DNA from 4 places in the Providencia sp. R33 genome. Region 3 is predicted to be linked to each of the others. Evidence: predicted binding sites of a transcription regulator. Region 3 holds the regulator's gene; each other region holds the start of a gene.
The links. Region 3 encodes LexA, which represses DNA repair genes until DNA is damaged. Its sites were predicted from a motif close to TNCTGTATGTACATACAGNA; they were not measured.
Positions count from the first base shown of each region.

Region 1: a site for LexA is predicted at 3,343-3,362, ahead of sulA (SOS-induced cell division inhibitor SulA). Genes of this name have one in related genera too.
Region 2: a site for LexA is predicted at 3,770-3,789, ahead of dinB (DNA polymerase IV). Genes of this name have one in related genera too.
Region 4: a site for LexA is predicted at 2,183-2,202, ahead of mutH (DNA mismatch repair endonuclease MutH). Genes of this name have one in related genera too.

Region 1 is NZ_CP072453.1:2,282,379-2,288,164, forward strand. It holds gene helD (DNA helicase IV) at 1-145, opposite strand, end outside; gene yccS (YccS family putative transporter) at 268-2,418, shown strand; gene J6836_RS10895 (TfoX/Sxy family DNA transformation protein) at 2,532-3,146, opposite strand; gene sulA (SOS-induced cell division inhibitor SulA) at 3,380-3,901, shown strand; gene ompA (porin OmpA) at 4,256-5,317, shown strand; gene matP (macrodomain Ter protein MatP) at 5,515-5,786, opposite strand, start outside.
Region 2 is NZ_CP072453.1:25,781-31,566, reverse strand. It holds gene gpt (xanthine phosphoribosyltransferase) at 1-394, opposite strand, end outside; gene pepD (beta-Ala-His dipeptidase) at 1,183-2,643, shown strand; gene dinB (DNA polymerase IV) at 2,689-3,744, opposite strand; gene J6836_RS00150 (glycerophosphodiester phosphodiesterase family protein) at 4,034-4,978, shown strand; gene J6836_RS00145 (hypothetical protein) at 5,145-5,489, shown strand; gene nqrM ((Na+)-NQR maturation NqrM) at 5,627-5,786, opposite strand, start outside.
Region 3 is NZ_CP072453.1:4,185,261-4,191,046, forward strand. It holds gene plsB (glycerol-3-phosphate 1-O-acyltransferase PlsB) at 1-1,509, opposite strand, end outside; gene J6836_RS19580 (diacylglycerol kinase) at 1,636-2,010, shown strand; gene lexA (transcriptional repressor LexA) at 2,147-2,764, shown strand; gene zur (zinc uptake transcriptional repressor Zur) at 2,960-3,475, opposite strand; gene J6836_RS23240 (FidL-like protein) at 3,865-4,341, opposite strand; gene J6836_RS19600 (winged helix-turn-helix domain-containing protein) at 4,342-5,292, opposite strand; gene J6836_RS19605 (TonB-dependent receptor plug domain-containing protein) at 5,718-5,786, opposite strand, start outside.
Region 4 is NZ_CP072453.1:508,167-513,952, reverse strand. It holds gene sgrR (HTH-type transcriptional regulator SgrR) at 192-1,871, shown strand; gene mutH (DNA mismatch repair endonuclease MutH) at 2,436-3,119, shown strand; gene J6836_RS02340 (TerC family protein) at 3,190-3,921, shown strand; gene J6836_RS02335 (helix-hairpin-helix domain-containing protein) at 3,918-4,166, opposite strand; gene J6836_RS02330 (alpha/beta fold hydrolase) at 4,314-5,189, shown strand; gene J6836_RS02325 (acetoin reductase) at 5,255-5,786, opposite strand, start outside.

The sequences.
Region 1 (5,786 bases), 1.9 Mb from region 3:
TACAACGAAGATCGATAAGTTCATTAAAAGGGATAAGATATTGGTGATTTTCACCGCTAACTTCAATACCAGCGTTGAGTAAGCGAACCCGATTGTAGGGATGCTGAGCCAGACGCTGTCCAATCTGTGTTGATTTCAGTTCCATACGTCCCGCACCTGAGAATATCAATAACTAAAATACGTTGGCTTGATTCCAAACGGTTTTTTATTCTGGGTAAACACGCTATCCTATAAGGAATAGGGATTTTCTTACCTTTGAGGTACTTTGTGCTAACGCTGCTTACCAGTTATCGTCGTGTGCTATATAACAGCCATATTTTATATTATATCCGAATCTTTATAGCCCTGACAGGCACAACCTTATTGCCATGGATTTTAGGACAAGACCCAAAGGTCACCATTCCATTAACATTAGGCGTGGTCGCCGCAGCTTTAACTGACTTAGATGATAGGCTAACTGGTAGAATAAAAAATCTAATTATTACCCTTTTTTGTTTTTTTATTGCTTCAGTTTCTATTGAGCTTTTATTTCCTTATCCTCTATTTTTCTTTTTTGGACTGGCTTTTTCTACCTGCGGTTTTATCCTTTTAGGCGCATTAGGGCAGCGTTACGCTACCATTGCGTTTGGTGCATTGTTAATTGCAATTTATACCATGTTAGGCGTTCCCATTTTCGATACATGGTACCAGCAACCGGCCCTTCTTCTTACAGGGGCAATTTGGTATAACCTTTTAACCTTAATCGGCCATATTTTATTTCCAGTACGGCCATTGCAAGATGCCATTACACAGTGTTACCAACAGTTATCTGCTTATTTAGATGCCAAAGCCTGTTTATTTGACCCCGACCTCGAAGATGATTATCAGCAATCCGTTTATGATTTGACAATAGTTAACAGTAGCTTAGTTAATACGATGAACCAAACAAAAATCGCCTTACTTAGCCGCTTAAAAGGTGACCGTGGGCAAAAAGGGACACGTAATACTTTACATTACTATTTTGTTGCTCAAGATATTCATGAGCGAGCCAGCTCATCCCATATTCAATATCAACAGCTTAGCCGTACGCTTCGCCACCATGATATTTTATTTCGCTTTCAACGCTTATTAACGATGCAAGCCCGAGCCTGCCAACAAGTTGCTCAATCTGTGTTATGGCGCAAACCATACCAACACAACCCACGCTTCGAACGTACGTTTACTTACCTTGAAAACTCCTTGCAACTCCTCAAGGAACAATCCCCTAGAATTCATGAAATCAAAGCATTACATAATTTATTGAAGAATTTGAAAGGTATCGATGTTCAACTAAAAGGCTTAAGCCTTGAACAAAGCTCATGGCAACAAAATAATAAACAAATTGAGCAATTATCCGATGAATCACTTTCAGGTTTTGGCGATATTATTTCCCGCGTTAAGCACCATTTAACACCAAAATCCTCTTTATTTCGCCATGCAGTAAGAATGTCAATTTTGCTTTGTACTGGCTATGCGATTATTCAACTGTTTGATATGGAAAGAGGTTATTGGATTTTACTCACCAGTTTATTTGTCTGCCAACCTAACTACAACGCCACTAAACGACGTTTGGCACTGCGTATTATCGGCACGATTGTGGGTATTCTCATCGGCTTACCACTCCTTAACCTGATCCCTTCAATAGAAGGCCAGCTCACTCTCATCGTAATTTCAGGTTTATTGTTCTTCATGTTCCGTAGTAGCCAATACGCACAAGCCACACTTTTTATTACCTTATTGGTTTTATTCTGCTTTAACTTACTGGGTGAAGGCTTTGATGTGGCGCTCCCGCGTATTATCGATACCTTAATTGGTTGTTTTATCGCATTACTTGCAGTGAGTTTTATTTGGCCTGATTGGAAATTCCGTCAACTACCTCAAGTAGTGCAAAAAACCATGGATAGCAATTGCCGATATCTAGATGCGATTTTATTACAGTACTACCAAGGAAAAGATAATGGCTTAGAGTATCGAGTCGCACGCCGTGAAGCGCACAATAATGACGCCGAGTTTGCTTCCATTGTTTCCAACATGGCATCAGATCCTAAATCCTATCGGATAACGCAAGAGCAAGCCTTTCGTTTATTATGTTTAAATCATACCCTACTAAGCTATATTTCAGCCCTTGGTGCTCACCGCGAGCAAATACAAAATGAAGAAAATTTAGCCTTATTAAATGATGCAATTTGTTATGTCGAGTCTTCCCTGCAAATTACCACGTTAGACCCACATATTATTGATGAAAAATCAGAAAAACTACGTGATAGCCTCTTACAACGTATTGATAATATTTCAGCCAGTGATGATGAAAAAACAGTGTTAATCATGGAACAAACCAAACTATTGCTTGAACTTATTCCTGAAATCAAACAAATGATCCGCCAAATTAGTTCGTCATAAAACATACTGATGAGCGGGTATTAGATTATAAAACAAGCTATTAATACCCGCTTCGTTTTCTGTTTTATGCTGTGCAATACATTAACTTCGTCAATACCTTTCCTACTGCACTATCAAATCGCTGTTAATTCAAAGCTGTTATACCATGCAATCAGCTCTTGTTTGATTGTTTTCGGTAACACCGCACTGTGACAGCCTTCTATTGCAGCGGCTAAACCAATCAGTAACTTAACACTCGGCTTATGCCTTCCGTGTTGTTTTAACTTCATAAAACACGCTTTAGCGCCCACCATGCGTAAATCGTCAGCATGTAAGATACCAATTTTCCCCAACGCCCTTTCAACGGACATATTCATGTTCGGTAAGTCTTTTATTCTGCGCGTGATAACCTGCTTTTGCTGCAGTTCCTCAACAGCAGAATGGTAGGCAATCTCGATAAACTGAAAAAGTGCCTTTTCGTCACACCACATTTGTTCTGATAGCTGGTAATAACGCATTTCCAATGGGATACCTTTTTTAGTGTAAACTAGCCTATCAAGCCCCGATGCCTCAAAATGGCTTCTCGCCAGCAAACATCCCCTAAGATAAAAACGCCCATCAAGTAATAACCCGACAATTGCGTCATTAACTAATAAGCAGTGCCCGCCAAAGTGGTTTTTGCGTTTAAGCTCACCCAACCGGTCTAATAAACGGTACAAATAAAAAATTTTTTCTTCCGATAACAACATTTACCTTAACTCCTTTTTGGGTCTGGTTAATTTTCATCCTTGAGAGAATTAATTTTATTATTTCTTTCATTACAACCAATTACGCATGACCAATTCTGAGAGTTTCAATAAAAAATGCCAAGTAGAATGCATAGAAAAACACCAAAGTTGCGAAGCGCTTTGAAAAAATAGTCTTGATATTGGATGGATATACAGTTACTGTATGTTCATACAGCATTGTAACGAGGTGAATTATGAGCATCTATTCTTGGAACGACACAACAGAACATTCTCTTAATAATTACGCACAATCTTTCCAAACTGCTGGGCCAACTAATAGCTCAATGCAGCAAGGTATGGTGAGTGAACTTGTTTACGACGAAAAACATCCAATTATGGATTTCATCTTATTACCGATGCTTCGCCAGTTTGGTGTTCAATCACGTTGGTTATTATGGCTAAGCCCTAACAAAAAACTCAGTAAACACTGGTTAGAGCAATCGGGCATTCCTACACATAAAGTTATGCAGTTAAACCATATGGCTCCAATTACCACTATAGATGCCATGGAAAAAGCCTTAAAAAGCGGTAATTACAGTGTTGTTTTAGGGTGGCTACCCGAACTAAATGAACAAGATTTTCTTCGTTTACAAGACGCCGCACAAGAAGGTCATTCTATTGGCTTTATTATGCGTCCACAAAAAACATATAATATGGTGAGTATGCAATCAGGACAGCTAAACAACCTAAAAATTCATTCAAATCACTATCACTAGCCAAGATTAAGAATTTTCTTACTGAATTTAACCTTTAGAAATATTTTTCCCTAAAGTGAAATGAAAAGTATTGAAGATCAATCAGATAGATAAAAAATAATCATAATAAGAAATATCCATATCTCTCTGATTTATACACTAAAAAAATACTTTTTTTAACGTTTATTGCTCACTCTACTTGTATCTTTTTAAGTTCGTTGTAGACTTTAGCTTGTTAAGCTTATGGCATTATTTTTTACTTTTATTGATTTTTTGTAGATAATGTCCGCGAAACCTAGCAAGTAAATTGAACCAATGGCAAATAATAAGGCTCATTGAAGCCATGCCAATATTGGATGATAACGAGGCGTAAAAATGAAAAAAACAGCTATCGCAGTAGCAGTGGCAGTAGCCGCTTTTGCAACAGTTGCACAAGCAGCTCCAAAAGATAACACTTGGTATACAGGTGCTAAATTAGGTTGGTCTCATTACGAAGACACTAAATTCACTCCTAACGGTGGCCCATCAGTAGGTAGTTCTACTGAGCGTGATACTTTAGGTGCAGGTGCATTTGCTGGTTACCAATACAACCAGTACATGGGCTTCGAATTAGGTTATGACTGGTTTGGTAAAATGAAATACAAAGGCGCTGACAAAGGCGACTTAACCTCTATGGGTGTTTCATTAACGACTAAATTAAGCTATCCAATCATGGATGACTTAGACGTTTATACTCGTCTGGGTGGTATGGTTTACCGTACAGAAGCTAAAGCTAACCAACGTAACTACAAAGAAACTGACACTGGCGTTGCTCCTGTATACGCATTGGGTCTTGAGTATGCAATCACTCCAGAGTGGGCTACTCGTTTAGACTACCAATGGGTTAGCAACTTAGGTGATAAAGACAACATCGGTACTCGTCCAGACAACGGCATGCTGAGTGTTGGTGTTGCTTACCGTTTCGGTCAAGAAACTGCTCCAGTAGTTGCTCCAGCTCCAGTTGTTGAGCCAGCAGCTCCAGTTGTTGAAAACAAACGTTTCACACTGCGTTCAGACGTTCTGTTTAACTTCAACAAAGCAACTCTGAAACCAGAAGGTCAGCAAGCACTGAACGAACTGTACACAGAACTGAGCAGCATTGACCCAACTCAAGGTCGTGTACTGGTTGTTGGCTTCACAGACCGTATCGGTTCACAAAACTACAACCTGCCACTGTCACAAAAACGTGCTCAGTCAGTTGTTGATTACTTAGTATCTAAAGGCGTTCCAGCATCTGCAATCGCAGCTGAAGGTCGCGGTAAAGAAGATCCAGTAACTGGCAACAAATGTGACGCTGTTAAAGGCCGTGCTGCTCTGATCGAGTGCTTAGCGCCAGACCGTCGCGTTGAAATCGAAATTCAAGGTACAACTGAAGTTGTTACTCAACCAGGCGCTTAATTCCTAGCCCTAGTTTGAATTTTGAACTAAATACAAAAAACCCCAATTTCGATTGGGGTTTTTTTTAAATCATTGGTTTTTTTGAGTCAAGAATACGTACTTTTTTTGCCTTACTTGATGTCAATTCAAGTGGTTAGTTATACGGTTCTACATTTTGTTGACTCACCAGCAAAGATCCCTAGCGATCTTCCCGCCACCTATTGCTCGTCACTATTTTTTGTATCGCCAAGTATTGCCTGAAGATCGTGTTTCAGTGTACTCATCTGGTTTTCATATTTATCTTTATGCTCAGCATCTTCGATCAATTGAATGATCGTTTCTGACAATGTTTTATTCCGTTTTACTGCTAAGTTTGATAAGCGCTGCCAAACCGAAAAATTCAAATCTATTGATTTTTTGCGCGTATGTGGATGCTCCGCATTAAAATGGCGTTTTCGTCTGGCGCGAATACTTTGCTTCATTCGGTTAT
Region 2 (5,786 bases), 590 kb from region 3:
CTTGAGGGATATCAACCACATAGTCATCAACTAATGGACGACCTGCTGGTTTTGCGAAGATAGTCACAAAGTGTGCTTTTGGATACATATCACGAATAGCTTGTGCAGTACCGCCAGTATCGACTAAATCATCAATGACGATAAAGCCTTCACCATCGCCTTCAGCGCGCTTGATAACGGTTAATTCACGTTGGTTATCATGGTCATAGCTAGAGATACAAACGGTGTCAACGTGACGAATTCCCAGCTCACGTGCAAGAAGTGCACCAGGGACAAGTCCACCACGGCTAACCGCGATAATACCGGTCCATTGTTCTACTGGTAATAAACGTTGTGCGAGTTTACGGGCATGTATTTGCAACATATCCCACGTTACGACATATTTTTCGCTCATATAATTCGGGTCCCGACTGCTGAGTAAATCTGAAATGTGTCTTGCGGAAAAAAGGTTGCGCGAGATTATAGTGATTCGGCGCGCTAAAAACCAGTAAAAAGCATCATTCGCCATCAATTATTATCATTTACACTGTCCATTATTCAAAAGAAAGTGTTATCCTGAGTCTATAAAAGAGGCAGCCTTTAATTCGAAACTTCAGGCTGTTAGGTCACAATTACAGCAATGTCCCTTTAAAAAATCGAAGCTGAAATTCGCGTTGACTGTCAATCGGCCGCTGTCTAGATGATTCAGGGATTTTCCCTAAAGCAAATGAGCAAGTCCCAGGAGCATACATCAGTATGTGACGCAGGTTTGTGAGTGCAGCCAACAACGCTATAGCTTGAAATACTACGGATATTTTCCCTAAATAGTTCAAGTTATAGCTAGGCGGCAAATGAGCAAATCCAAGGAGCATACATCAGTATGTGACGCAGGTTTGTGAGTGCAGCCAACAACGCTATAGCTTGAAATACTACGGATATTTTCCCTAAATAGTTCAAGTTATAGCTAGGCGGCAAATGAGCAAATCCAAGGAGCATACATCAGTATGTGACGCAGGTTTGTGAGTGCAGCCAACAACGCTATAGCTTGAAATACTACGGATATTTTCCCTAAATAGTTCAAGTTATAGCTAGGCGGCAAATGAGCAAATCCAAGGAGCATACATCAGTATGTGACGCAGGTTTGTGAGTGCAGCCAACAACGCTATAGCTTGAAATATAACGGGAAAATCATAGGAGATACACGTGTCTGAATTAGCCAAACTATCCCCCCAACCACTGTGGGACATCTTCGCTACCATCTGCTCCATTCCACATCCTTCATATCATGAAGAAGCTTTAGCGGCACATATCGTTGATTGGTCAAAACAAAAAGGCTTCCACGTTGAGCGTGATGAAGTTGGCAACATTTTGATCCGTAAACCTGCAACTGCGGGCTACGAAAACCGTAAGGCTGTGGTGCTGCAAGCGCACTTAGACATGGTTCCGCAAAAAAATAACGATACTGTGCATGACTTTAAAGTTGACCCAATCCGCCCGTATGTGAATGGCGAATGGGTGACTGCTGAAGGAACCACATTAGGTGCAGATAACGGTATTGGTTTAGCTTCTGCACTGGCAGTTTTAGCTGATGACAGCGTTGAGCACGGCCCAATGGAAGTCCTGTTAACCATGACAGAAGAAGCGGGAATGGAAGGTGCATTTGGCTTAAAAGCGGGCTGGTTACAAGCGGATATCTTAATCAACACAGACTCCGAAGAAGAAGGTGAAATCTACATGGGTTGCGCCGGTGGTGTTGATTTCACAACCACTTTTGACCTAACTCGCGAAGCATTACCAGAAGGTTATCAAACCTTTACCTTGACCTTAAAAGGTTTAAAAGGTGGCCACTCAGGTGGTGATGTTCATTTAGGTTTAGGTAATGCAAACAAACTGTTAGCGCGCTTCCTTGCTGGCCACGCAGAAGATCTCAGCCTAAAACTATTAGAGTTTAAAGGCGGTACCGTACGTAATGCGATTCCACGTGAAGCACACGCCATTATTTCTGTTCCAGCGGGTAAAGTTGCTGATCTGACTGCATTAAGAACACGCTACGAAAACATTCTGAAAAATGAGTTAGCCGCTGTTGAACCTAACTTAGTGCTGTTGTTAGATGAAACACAAAGCGACTTAAAAGCACTATCAGATGACTGCCAACAACGCTTTGTTTTCTTCTTAAATGCTGCGCCAAATGGCGTTATCCGCATGAGTGATATCGCGAAAGGCGTCGTGGAAACCTCACTAAATGAAGGTGTGGTACGTATGACCGAAGACAAAGCAGAGGTCATCTTCCTCGTTCGTTCACTTATCGATAGCGGTAAAAACTATGTCGTTAATATGCTGACTTCAATCAGTAAATTAGCGAAAGCACAATACCGTGCGGAAGGTAGCTACCCAGGTTGGCAGCCAGATGCAGACTCTGCGGTAATGCACTTGGTGAGCGAAACCTATAATAAGTTATTTGGTAAAATCCCTAATGTGATGGTGATCCACGCAGGTCTTGAGTGCGGTTTGTTCAAAAAGCCATATCCAGATATGGACATGGTCTCTATTGGACCAACCATCCGTGGTGCTCACTCACCAGACGAACGTGTTCATATCGCCAGTGTTGGCGAATATTGGAAACTGTTAACTGCGGTGTTAAAAGCGATTCCAGTTAAAGGTTAATCCACTGAAATTGAATAGAATGCTCATCCTTGTGATGAGCATTTTTTAAAGTTCAAGCAATAACTGCCGCTCTAATTGTGGGCTTTGCAGCATGACATGTAACCCCACCAACCTCACCCCTCGCTTTAACCGGCGATTTTCCCAAACCTGCTGTGCGAGTTGTACTAAATCTTGTTTATTTAAAATGGGATACACATGCTCTTGCGTTGTTTGCTGAAAGTCATCAAACTTGAATTTCACCCCTTGGCGGGCGATGCGCAAATCGGGTTTTACTTTTGCTAAACGTAACTGCAATTCTTCATACAACTTATCTAACAACAAAAGACAATCATTCCATTGATGAATATCTTCAGCTAATGTCCGTTCAACCCCCACGGACTTTCTCAGCCTATCTGGGTTTACAGGGCGCTCATCAATGGCATGGCAACGTTCCCAAAGCGCTTGACCAAATTTCCCCATGCTTTTGATTAACGTAACCACATCAAATTGCTGCACATCGGCACAGGTATTCAACCCCATATCCGCCAATTTTTGAGCCGTCACTTTGCCGACTCCAGGGATCTTTTTTAGTGGTAATGAGAGAACGAATTGCTCCATATTTTGTGGCGTGATCACAAACTGACCATTGGGTTTATTCATATCCGAAGCGATTTTCGCTAAAAACTTGATAGGTGCGATCCCCGCGGATGCAGTTAGCTGCAATTCATCAAAAATTTGCTGACGAATAGCTTCTGCAATCAAAGTTGCAGAACCGTGCAACTGCGTACAATCCGTCACATCTAAATACGCTTCATCAAGGGAAAGAGGTTCAATTAAATCGGTATAGCGCGCAAAAATCTTGCGGATATGAATAGAGGTTTCTTTATACAGTGCCATACGCCCCGGGACGACTTTTAAATGCGGGCAAAGCCTCAGAGCAATAGCCGTCGACATTGCGCTGTGTACGCCGTAGCGGCGCGCTTCATAGTTGGCTGTACTGATAACACCCCGACGATCCGCACTTCCACCAACCGCAATAGGGACATTGCGTAGGCTTGGGTCATCACGCATTTCTATCGCCGCATAAAAGCAGTCCATATCAATATGAATAATTTTACGCACGGGTTCACTCATAAAAAAACCAATCAACTGATTAAATATACAGTATTTTTATTAACCATGCAATTAAGAGGAAGTACGATATCAAGCTCATGTTAATTCCTTCTAACTCTCTGTTAATAAAAACCAATTCATTTTATTGTCATATTTAACTGCCACACTTTATGGGTAAAAATAAATAAAGTTAGTCTTAAAAAGAGTCCTAATGGGTTACAGCTTAATAAAAAAGTAATACAACAGACGGGCTTATTTCCCTCACAACTCGTAAAAAATTATTTTATGGATAATACATATGGCTATGATATCTGCATTAAAATTTAACCCGTTAGCGATCATTGGGTTGCTATTTCTGATCACTCAAAACTCATTTGCATTCACCACTCAAATGGCTTCACCTCAAATTGTTGCACACCGCGCAGGGACAGCAGATGCACCTGAAAATACGGTTTATGCAATTGATCTTGCAAAGAAAAATAAAGCGGATGCCATTTGGTTAACCGTACAGCTCAGCCAAGACAATCAATTAGTGTTATATCGCCCAAGTGACCTTGATTCTCTGACAGATAAAAAAGGCCCTGTTTCTGCCTATTCCGCAGAGCAGCTTAGCCATATCAATGCTGCATACCAATTTACTCAAAAAAATAATCAACAATTACCCGCTACAACCACCACAATTAGCACACTAGAAACTGTATTAAAAAAGTATCCAGACACCATCTTTTATATTGACTTAAAATCCCCTGATGCCAACCCAGATACTCAAGCCAAAGCCGCTTTAGCATTACTGGAAAAAACAAAAACGTTCAATCAAGTACGCTTTTATTCTACCAATACCGATTTCTTAACCGCGCTAAATCATCTATCCCCTAAAATTCAGACGTTTGAAAGCCGTGATGAAACCCGTACTATTTTGGCAAATAGTGTCATGAGCCATCAATGCTCAGTTCCAGACTCAAAACCAACCAATAATGCGAATAAGCCAGCTTCTCGTTGGTATGGTTTTGAGTTGCACCGCAAGGTTGAAGTCGTTGAAAAATATACGTTAGGTGAGGCGCGTTCCCCTGCAACGCTTTCATGGGATAAATCAGCGATAGATTGTTTTAAACGTGATGGTGACGCTTATATCATTGTTTTTGGTGTAAATAACCAAAGCGATTACCAGTTGGCGAAAGAGATAGGTGCTGATGCAGTAATGGTGGATTCACCGAAGGCATTTCTTCCAATCAAAGGAAAGTAAACTACCTATTCTCAATTTTATTAACCAACCCGTTTAAATAGGTTGGTTAATTTTTTTTTATAACTTCTGCCAATTCTTAAGCATTAAGGTTCTGAACTCAACATTTATAGTAATTATCGCTATAGGGTGCGATTTGCACATTATTATTAAATGAAGAGAGGGAAATATGATTGAAATAAAAGTTACATTTGAAAACCATTTTGGTGAGGATTTAATCGAAGTCATGCTATTTCGTAACCTAGAATTTCACATAATTCATGATATAAAAGATAAAGAAGAAAAAATTGATATTGCAACATTTTATGCAATTGAAGGAGAAAAAGATGAAAACTGGTATGTTCAATTTTTGACTGCATCAGGAGAATATTGGCGCAGCGCAAGTTTTATTGATTGCAGTACAACGAAGGAGGATGACTATAAGATTATTCTCGGTGTTAATGGTGAATCAAAACGAGTATATGCGGCATTTTCTAGTTCAAGCTCATGCTCAGCAGCACTGAAAAAATTATAGAAATTAATGCGTAACAAAAAAATTAGTGTTTTTAACTATAAAAACTATAATTTTCAAAGAAAAAATAAATAATACATACAGTGAATACAAAGCCCCTATCGGCTATTAAGGGCTTTATATATCAACAATATATCCCACTATAGAATTCGGTTTTTACTTAACAACTTTTGCCGAGCTTCATCGCGTGCCATGCGCTTTTTACGTGCATCACAAGGTTCAGGGCAATCACATACTTTTTCGACACCGATGCTACTTAAACCGCCGCAACTGCCTTGGATGCTTTTACGCTTAATAATG
Region 3 (5,786 bases):
TAACCAAGACGGACGCTGTGGCTCAATGGGGTCAATCGAATCACGCCAATCAGGTACACGCTGATTAAGATATTGAGAAAGGGAAATTGGCTGACCAAAGTTCACATACCCTTGGCCTAAGTTACGCAGTTTGCGCAAGCCACGGATCATTGAAAACAAGCCTTCTTTCTCTTTTTCTGCGCCGCGCAGCTCTTTTGCGTAGGTACCCACTTCCATCACGTGCTCGTAACCAATATAAATAGGCACAATCGTGATAGGGCGTGAGTCACCGCGCAACATGGCTTGTAGTGTCATCGACAACGTTCCGGTTTTTGGCTGCAATAAACGGCCTGTACGGGAACGTCCACCTTCAACGAAATACTCAATAGAGTAACCGCGAGCAAACAGCTCACTTAAATATTCGCGAAAAACTGTCGAATAAAGTTTGTTTCCTTTAAAGGTACGGCGGATAAAGAATGCACCAAGACGGCGGAAAATCGGGCCAGCGGGCCAGAAGTTCAAGTTGATCCCAGCAGCGATGTGTGGTGGGACAAGGCCTTGATGGTAAAGGACATAGGAAAGCAGTAAGTAGTCCATGTGGCTTCGGTGGGAAGGCACGTACACAATTTCATGGCCATCTTGTGCTAATTGGCGAACACGCTCAGCATGTTGCACGTTAATGCCTTGATAGAGGCGGTTCCATGTCCAGCTCAGCACACGGTCAGTTAACCGCACAGCTTCATAGGAGAAATTAGCGGCAATTTCTTCCATCATATTAACTGCATTTTGCTGCGCTTTTTTCAATGGAATTTTTTTACTGCGCGCTTCGTCTTCGACGGCTTTTTCAATCGCTTTTGAGGTCAAAAGTTTATTGAATAGTTCATAGCGTGCTGGCAGTTTCGGGCCGACCGCCGCAAGGCGTTGGCGCGAATAGTGAATACGGGCGACACGTGCTAATTTATTGGCAATAATCGTATCTGTGCCGTGGTCCTGTGCCATTTTCCCAATCGAAACCGGCGGGGATAGGCGAACAAAGCTATCTCGGCCTAACCAAAGGATTGCAAAGAATTTCTGTACACCGTTTAATAGCTTCAGTGGCGGTGCCGGAGTGTGGCCTTCACGACCAGGAGAGCGCCCAAACATCACAGAAGCGGGTAGCATTTGAATATCGAGATTTGGATTATTTTTGTGCAAATCTAAATATGCATGGAATGTTTTGACGGAATCTTTACGTGGATCCGGTGAATAATAGCGAAATACGCGTGGGCCATCATCGATAAACACATAGGCAGGAAGCTTGGTGCCATTGATGTCGTTATCAACCAAAGGGTCAGGCAGACCGATAGCCAAGCATTGATGCCGTAGCGTTAGGAGGTCGGACTTAGAATGATAAGGCAATACATACAGCGTTGGCCTGTTGGTATCAAGCTGCAACTCTGTGATTGGGTCCGATGGAATTAGTTTACTTTTTACCAATAATTTAAGTGGTAAATTCAACATGTTGTAATATATTTTACGCCACAGTGACATAAATGATTATAGCCTCTTGTTAACAATGCTGCGCAATCATACCAGAAATCCACTGGCAGATCTGTTACTGACAATTCACTTTGACCGTAAAAATCGATTATTGTTTGTATTTTTTAAGGAATAAATATGGCAAGTCAAACTAAGGGCTTTACCCGTGTGATTAAAGCAGCGGGATACTCCCTTAAAGGGCTAAAAGCAGCGTGGGTAAATGAAGCGGCATTTCGTCAGGAATCTGTGGCTGCGGTGATTGCGATTATTATCGCCTTTTGCTTAGATATCAGCTATGTGGATAGAATATTGTTAGTCAGCTCCATCGTGCTGGTGGCTATCGTAGAGTTACTCAATAGTGCCATTGAAGCCGTTGTTGACCGTATTGGCAGTGAATATCATGAACTTTCAGGGCGTGCTAAAGATATTGGCTCTGCGGCGGTGTTTGTTAGTATTGGTTTAGCACTGTTTATTTGGGCGTTGGTATTATGGCAGCGGTATTTTGCAGGGTAGCCACGAAAAGCCATTGAAATTTGCGAAAAGAAAGTAAATCGATAACAAATACTAAATTCAGTGATTTAACTGTTTCAAATCTTCATTTACCTGTATATACTCACAGTCTGACTGTATAAACAAACAGGGGAACGGGATGAAAGCACTGACGGCTCGACAACAGCAGGTTTACGATCTGGTGCGTGACCACATTTCGCAAACAGGTATGCCTCCTACACGTGCTGAAATTGCAGCAAGCCTTGGTTTTCGTTCGCCTAATGCGGCAGAAGAACATTTAAAAGCCTTGGCACGAAAAGGTGTAATTGAAATTGTTTCTGGGGCATCACGGGGTATCCGTCTTCTTCTTGAAGAAGAGCCTGACGATCAAGGGTTGCCGTTGATCGGGCGTGTTGCCGCTGGCGAACCTTTATTAGCGCAAGAACATATCGAAAGTCACTACCAAGTTGATCCAGAACTCTTCAAACCTCATGCGGATTTCCTATTACGTGTGAATGGTATGTCGATGAAAGATATAGGTATTATGGATGGTGACTTATTAGCAGTTCATAAAACACAAAATGCGCACAACGGGCAAGTTATTGTGGCGCGTATTGACGATGAAGTGACTGTTAAACGTTTTAAACAGCAAGGTAATCGTGTTGAATTAATTGCTGAAAACCCAGATTTTGCACCGATTGTGGTCGATTTACGCGAACAAAGCTTCACTATTGAAGGCTTGGCTGTTGGCGTGATCCGAAATAGCGATTGGTATTAATTCTTAGATTATCAGGTAGGTAGCAGCGTGCTGCTTGTTTGATTTTTCCATGATTGCTGGCAGATTTCACATTATATATAGAGATCTGCCTGCTTTACTTGGTTCTTGTTTTTTACATCCTTTCTTGATATTACTTCTCTTATTCTTTTTTTACATAAGCCATAAACAACAGCATAAATTCCACAGCCACATTCGTTACTTTTTCTTTGTGACGACAGGTTGGTCATGGTCATGGCTACAGTGAGTGTGATCTTGGCAGCTAGCGACTTCATCACAGTTTTTACATAAGCCGTGATTTTCAACCACAGTATGCCTTAAACGAAACTGGTTTGTTTCTGCCAAACTGATAATCGCGGCTTCTATTGTTGCGCAATCACTTTCTGTCACACTGCCACAATGGTCGCAGATTAACATCACTGAAATATGGCTGGGGTTATCAAAGTGGTGGCAAACGACGTAACTGTTGGTTGACTCGATTTTGTGAATAAAGCCTTGCTCCATTAAAAACTCAAGCCCACGGTAAACGGTAGGGGGCTTCGCTTGCGGTTCAACTTCACGTAACAAATCTAATAAATCATAGGCACTTATAGCGCCATGCTGCTGTGCAATAAGGCGCAGCACAGTTTCTCGCTGTGGAGTCAATCTAACACCCCTTGATTGGCAAATGCGCTCTGCCATCACAAGTATCTTATCTTCACTCATTTTTTTCATTTAACTGACTCCAACTTCGAAAAAAGCAAATATTGACTGTTTATAAGTTTACCATATTTTTGATACTGAAAGTGCCTTGCTACTCAAAGGGATCATCAAGATAGTGAAAAATACCTTATTAACAAAAATGGCAATAAAGGCATTGAGTTTTGTTTAAATTATCATCAGGCGTACGAGATTATTGCAGTGATAATCATGGTGATTTAATCATGCAATTTTGTACCAAGTGGAGATTGGCGGCGCGGGTAGCTCAGATGAGATACCAAAATTGACGATATTTGGGCACAACGTAGATTTCCTATCTTAGCCTATTTATCTGCAGCCTGTTAAATGATGTTAAAAATGATTCTCCATATTGGTTTTCTTCCTACTTTTAAAGTAAATTTTTATCATTGTATATGACAAGTAAAAGAGGAGTAAGATTCATCTTTTAGAATATAAACATTGTCTGCCATTTTTTTGATATTTACATAGTACTTTATTTTATCTTGTTCTAATTGAATAAAATTAGCAAACACATTGTATGGTGTATTATCAGATGATGTAATTGATGATGAGGTAAAATTAATAATATAATTACCTTTTAAGTCAACTTGTTGATAATCGAAATAAATAGCTCTATCTAGCCGATAGGTATTCTCTTGGTTTTTTATATTGCCATACATATTTATTCTGCCATGATTATCCTCAGAAAGTTGTATCGTAACTTTTGATTTTAAGTTAAGCCCATCTTGAGTGCCGTTATCTTTGATCCAAACTAATTCAGAATGACAAAATTGAATGTCGTTTTTTTCATTACTTAAATTGTAGTAGGCGACTGTTGCGGTAGCAACTAAAACGATAGCCACAATAAAATATTTTTTCATTTAAATTCTCTGATCGTTGATTGAGACACAATCATGTGTACTGTTAGCACCTTTACAGACACTAATGGAAAAGTTTTTATCAAAAGAATACGTTCTATTTAAATCAGATAAAAGAATAATGCGTTTTTCTTTATTACAGGATATGCTGTATTTATCTAATTTTGCAGTAACGAAACTGATATTTTCATCAGTCATTTTTCCTGCCATATCTTGAGGTGCTTGTATGGTGCATTTCCCATGTGAACTAATTGTAATATATTGGTTTTTTTCAGCTTCATTAGACGCTGAATGATAAATAAATATATGTATTATGTAGCTAATGGCAAGTGCTGAGATTGCTAATAATATAAACTTTATAAAATCACGATTCATTTTCTTATTTTTGAATATTGACTTGTAATGCTTAGCTTCTTTATCAAGGTTTTCAATAGTAACCTCAAATGGTTTTTCCATTGTTGAAATCATAGCAATATTTGGATTCTCTGAGACCGCCATTATTTCTTTTAATGGAATATTAGAAGTAGAGTTTTCTATTTGGTCTAATTTTTCTTGATAATAATGTATTTCTTCATCATTTTGATTGTTATTCGTGACACTATCGCTCTCATGAACAGAGATTCGGTTGTCAATTCGAAATCCTTTCTTAGGTACAGTGACAATTGATTTAGGATCAAGGCCGAGTAATTCAAGTTTTTTTCGGATTTCACTGATGTAAGTATTTAAATTATTATTTGATCCCACTAAGCCATATTCTTCCCAAACATTAGTGAGCAATTCATCACGCGTAGCAATTCCTTTTTTTAGATTTAATATTATTATTTCATTAAATAATCGCGCAGCGGGTTTTGATAGTTCTATATTTTGATTTCGGTCAATTTTTTTATAAATAGAATTTGTTTTCTGTTCGAAAATATATTGTTCATCAATAATATAATTATGTATTTCATTCATAAACGCCGTGTGCTCTCTCTAAATTATAATATGAAATAACATAGCTACAAAAAATGTAGCTAATTAATTTAAGTTAATTTTGAAAAATTTAAAATGTATCTTTAGTTTTTATGCTTATAGTTTAAATAGGGAACTCATTAACTGCAAGTATTGTGAGATGAGCAATTTTGCCACCAGTGAGCAAAATTATTGATTTGATAGGTTGGGTGTTACTTAAAACTGCGCCTTTCAGTTTTGTGGTTTTTTATATCGGTCTATAATCCTTTATGATGTTAAAACAAACTAAAAAACTGTCAAATTATCAATGTTAGGAATTATCCTACTGAATGGGATAATTCCTAAGTGCTTGTGCGTAAATCCGAAGCGTTGATTAACGCCTAACAAATATTTGGCAAAGGATCGCATCTCTGCCTAATATTGTGAAGTTAGTATTTATATTCAATACCTAACCAATAGTTACGACCATCTTCAATATAGCCATTTGTATATTCATA
Region 4 (5,786 bases), 1.1 Mb from region 3:
ACCAACAACGCTACAGTGTGAAATATGACGAAAAAAAAGCCGGTAAAAAACCGGCTTGGTGACAGACACCACTACTCTAAATGGGGGAGTCGGCCTGCAATTGCACGCCAAACGAGCTACTTACTGCCACCTATTATCCGCGGATATTAGGAAATTAAAATTGATGCAATTTTTGCCGGAGTTCCTCTTTTATGTCTAATACACGCTTACAAACACAGTTCGTTCGCCTCTGGCAACATTTTCAAGGGCAAGATAGCGAAACCACCTTGCAGGATATTGCCGACACCTTATTTTGTTCTCGCCGCCATGTGCGAACATTATTAAATAATATGCAGGGCCATGGTTGGCTCAGTTGGCAAGCGGAAGCGGGGCGTGGCAAGCGTTCTACACTTATTTTCCACGTGAATGGGTTAGAACTCCAACAAGCCCAAGCTGAGCAATTACTCAAAGAAGAGAGCATCGAAAAACTTGTCGCGTTAGTGGGAGACAAAGAAACCATCCGACAAATGGTGCTTTCTGAGCTAGAGCGCAGTTATCGGCAAGGGAAAAATCTATTACGCATCATTTATTACCGTGATTTTCCCAATTTATTACCCGGCGCGCCCATGCGCCGCTCTGAAATTCATTTGATGAGCCAAATTTTTAATGGCTTAACTCATATAAATGAGGAAAAAGGGGAAGTCGAAGATGGACTGGCTCACCACTGGCAAGCTATCAGTGACACACATTGGCGCTTTTATTTGCGCCCTGCTATCTATTTCCACCACGGACGGGAAATGCTTGCAGAAGATATTATTCACTCATTATTACGTTTAAAGCAGTGTTGGCCGTTATTTTCCCATATTCAGTCCGTCAGCACCCCACAACCTTATGTCGTTGATATTCAATTAAATCAACCCGATAAACAGCTACCTTGGTTATTAGGCAGCCACCATGCGGCTATTTTGCCTAAAGAGTGGGAGAGCTTAGACAACTTTAGCCGTTGCCCTATTGGTACAGGCCCTTACCAAGTTGACAAAAATTTGCCACAAAAGCTCACCATTGCCGCCTTTGACCGCTACTTTGGTTATCGCGCTCTGTTGGATGAAGTGACTATTTGGGTGGTACCTGAGCTTTCGGAACAAATGGTGTGCACCACTTTAAAAATGGATGGCGACAAACACCATAATGATTCGTTAGAAAGCCGCATGGAGGAAGGTTGCTATTTTTTACTGATGGATCAACGCTCTGAGCTATCCCAGCGGGAAGATGTACGTAAATGGCTATGCAGTTTTCTCACACCCGTGAATTTACTTGCCCATTGTGAACCATTCTATCAACGCCACTGGGCCCCAGCTTACGGCTTATTACTGCACTGGCACCACAGTAAAATGCTCACGTTATTTCCTAAACCAGAAGACCTTACTGAACTCACCGTGACGTTTTACCATAATCACCACGAATTCTACGCAATCAGCCAAATTATGAAGCGCGTTTTGCATCAGCAAGGGGTTGAGTTGAAAATTAATATTATTGGCTATGATGATTGGTTTAATGGTAATTCGCAAAGTGATATTTGGTTAGCTACGGCCAACTTCTTTAAGCCTCTTGAGTTTTCAATTTTCGCCACACTGTACGAAATGCCCCTCTTACGCCAATGTCTTGGAAACAACCTTGAGTTGCAATTAAACCAATGGCGAAATAACGCTTTCGACGTAGAAGCGTGGTGTGAAAGTTTAATTGACTCGCAAATTTTCCATCCGATATTTCATCATTGGTTAGAGTTACAAGGCCAGCGCACTATGCGTGGTGTCCGAATGAATACCTTTGGTTGGTTTGATTTTAAATCCGCATGGTTTAAGCCATCTGAGGATAACCTGCCTAATTTATGATAGTTATAAACAGCCAAAGTGAATAATAAGGATGTTATTCACTTTTTCTGTGGATATCTATGTGAACAACCCTATAGCAATCAGGGTATATCCCCAGAACCGTTTTTTATCAAAAATAATTAAAATCTAATAAACTTTGATAAATCAAAGAAATAAAGCCAGAAAAAACACGTTATCCACTGGTCAATTTTTTCGCTAAAAAGCTTAGGACTTCAACTGAGCAAATATCAAACAACGTCGTATTTATCCACAACCAATGTGTTTAACTTACGCATTTTTTGTGATGAATGTCATAAAACCTCATTCGTCAAGGCTGTAAATACACACAGTAATCACTGTTTTACACAGTTATCCAGAAAACCTGTGGATAACCTAGTGCATGATCCTGTGATTATCTTGGGATGAACGTGAATAACCCTAAAATCAACATTGAAGAACAGGGAATAAAAAACATTAAACAGTTAAATATCAAACAGTTAAAAATCCTCATAAAAAAGTGTTATACTCTTTTCGTTATGTGAATTATTTTTGATTGTTTTTTATACACTTAATTTTCAGAGCATTATGTCATTTACACCACCACAACCGCCAGATAACGAAGCCACCTTAATGAGTCGAGCTCACGCGCTTGCCGGCTATACTTTAGGTGATCTCGCCCAAATTGCAGGCATCCCTATCCCCCCTGATCTAAAACGTGATAAAGGCTGGGTGGGCATGTTACTTGAGTATTATTTAGGGGCGAGTGCAGGCAGTAAGGCGGAACAAGATTTTGCCCACATCGGTATCGAGCTAAAAACTATCCCTATTGACCGCCATGGCGTGCCGCTGGAAACCACCTTTGTCTCCGTCGCGCCCCTTACGGGAAATAGCGGTTTAACGTGGGAAAATAGCCATGTGCGCCGTAAGTTATCGCGGATTTTGTGGTTTCCAATTGAAGGTGAACGTCAAATTCCCTTAGCGGAACGTCGGGTCGCTAACCCATTAATTTGGAGCCCTTCCCCCCTTGAGGAACAATTGCTGCGGCAAGATTGGGAAGAGTTGATGGATTTGATTGTGCTCGGCAAAGTGGAAACCATTACAGCGCGCCACGGCCAAGTTTTGCAAATTCGCCCAAAAGCGGCAAACAATAAAGCCCTAACAGAAGCTATTGGCGAGTTTGGCCAACCCATTATGACGCTGCCTCGCGGCTTTTACCTTAAAAAAGATTTTACCGCCCCTTTGCTAGCACGGCATTTTAATCTCGCTTAATCAACAAGGTGTCGCCTGTACCAAGCAGACGATAAACATTTATCACTGTTTTATTGTAGAAGGTACACAGATGTTTGAGTGGATACTCGACCCCAATGCTTGGATGGCTCTCGCCACCCTAACTATTTTAGAAATCGTTTTAGGTATCGATAACATTATTTTCTTAAGTATCGTGGTAAGCAAACTCCCTGCCCACCAACAAAATAGTGCCAGACGCACAGGGCTCATTGCGGCGATGGTCATGCGCCTTGCCCTACTCGCCTCAATCGCATGGTTATCACGCCTGACAACCCCGTTGTTTACCATTGCGGACCATGTTGTTTCCGCTCGCGATATCATCTTGTGTGCAGGGGGAATTTTCTTGATATGGAAAGCCAGCCAAGAAATTTTTGAAACCATTGAAGGGGAAGATGAAAGCGGCCTTGCACAGCGGCAGGTGCATTCGTTTTGGGGCGCCATAGTGCAAATTGCCCTGTTGGATATTATTTTTAGCCTCGATTCCGTTATCACCGCCGTTGGGCTTTCTGACCACCTGTTTATTATGATGGCCGCAGTCATTATTGCAGTGCTTATTATGATGTTAGCCGCAAAAAGTATCGGGGATTTTGTTGAGCGCTATCCCTCTGTCAAAATACTTGCACTCTCTTTCTTAATTTTAGTGGGCTTTACACTGATACTCGAAAGCGTGCAAGTTCATGTTGCCAAAGGGTATATCTACTTTGCCATGTTCTTTTCCATGGCCGTTCAAATGCTCAATATCCTGCGCAGTAAAAAATGGAAGATGAAACACAAAGTGAATTAATTACCTGATTCAAGTGCTTGCTTTGCGGCTGAGATAGCCCCTTCAACGGCTTTCTTAGCTTGCGGGCTATTTTTCCAGCAACTTGAACCTGTAAGTGCAGCACCTGAAATTAAAATTTCATCATAAGAAGCTTCACTTAATTGCGCCAATGATGAAAACCCCATCTGTTCTAAGCGGCTGATCACCATCGGGCCAACCCCTTTAACTGCTAATAAAACCTGTTTTTCAGACTCTGAAAATGCCATTTATGCACCTTTTTATTAATTATTAAGCTAATATTTTGCAATTTACCTCTTTAATACTTTAAAATTGCAACTATAACAATGCCAGTTTGAATAATAATTAACTGACCTATCTTATCACCCAGTCTGTGCCTGTTTTAGGAATTCACCATGTACAATGCGCCGTTAATTAACCCTCGCCAACACATCATGACGCTACCTGATGGCCGTCAACTTTGCTGGTTTGAATCAGGGCCAAAGACGGGCTTTCCTGTAATTTTCTGTACCGGTGCAGGCATGAGTGGCAACCTCGGCTTTGGCTTAGATTTGCTGGAAAAATACAATATCCGCTTAATTGTGCCAGAACGTGCGGGTCTCGGCGATTCCACTTTTCACGCCCACAAATCATTAAAAAGCGTTGCGTTAGATATCCAAGCACTACTCGATAATCAAGGAATTAAACAGTTTTCTGTCTTGGGTTTTTCCCAAGGTGGTGTTTTCGCGATGGCGGTTGCCCATTATTGCCAGCCAGTTTCTCTTTCTATTGTGTCTGGGCAAGACCAGTTCGAACACCCTGCCACCCGCGCCAAATTAACGGCTGACGTGGTGAGTTTGCAGGAACAAGCACTGAATACACCTGAAAACCTCTCTGATTGGTTACAGAAAAATGTCACTGGTGAATGGTTATTGGCGTTTATCCTCAATTGCAGTGCAGAAATCGACCAACAGCTCTACAATGAAGAGCATTTTTTAGAAGCTTACACCGATTGTATGTGCCGTGCATTTTCTCAAGGTAATCAAGGTTATGTGCAAGATTTATTACTTTCCTTGCAAAACTGGGAGTTCAACCCTGAAGACATCACCTGCCCAACCGCTTTATGGTATGGCGAGTTAGATATGAGCACCGTGCACTCCCCTGATTTTGGGGATGTTTTGGCAGATCGTTTTTTCAACTGCAACCATCATTTATACACGCAAGAAGGCGGTTCTTTGCTTTGGACACAAGCCGACGCTATTTTAACTGACCTGCAAAACCACGCCGCATAAGATAAAAAGCCGCTGCAAATAATTCATAGCGGCTATTGCTTTCATTCTGGCATCACCAATCTATATTAACGGTAAACGATCCCACCATCGGTCAGAATAGATTGACCAGTAATATAGTCAGAGTCATCACTTGCTAAGAACGCCACTAAACCTGCAACATCATCAGGGGTTTGAGCACGGCCTAATGCGATACCTTCAACGTATTTTTTGTAAGTCTCACCTTTCGGTGCACCCGTAATTTCAGCAAAGCGCTCATCAATTTCCACCCACATATCTGTCCCAACAATACCTGGGCAATATGAATTTACGGTGATACCTGAGCTTGCATACTCTTTTGCCGCTGCTTGTGTTAACGCACGTACCGCAAATTTAGTTGCTGAATAAACACCTAACATAGCGAAACCATCATGGCCTGCAATGGAAGAGGCATTAATGATTTTCCCTTTGTGTTTACGCTCTTGGAATTTCTCGCTAGCAGCTTGAATGCCCCACATGGTGCCATCTACGTTAATTTTGAAGATTAAATCCATATCTTCTTGGCGAACATCAGCGATTGGCTTAACTTGCGCAATCCCTGCGTTGTTGATCATCACATCA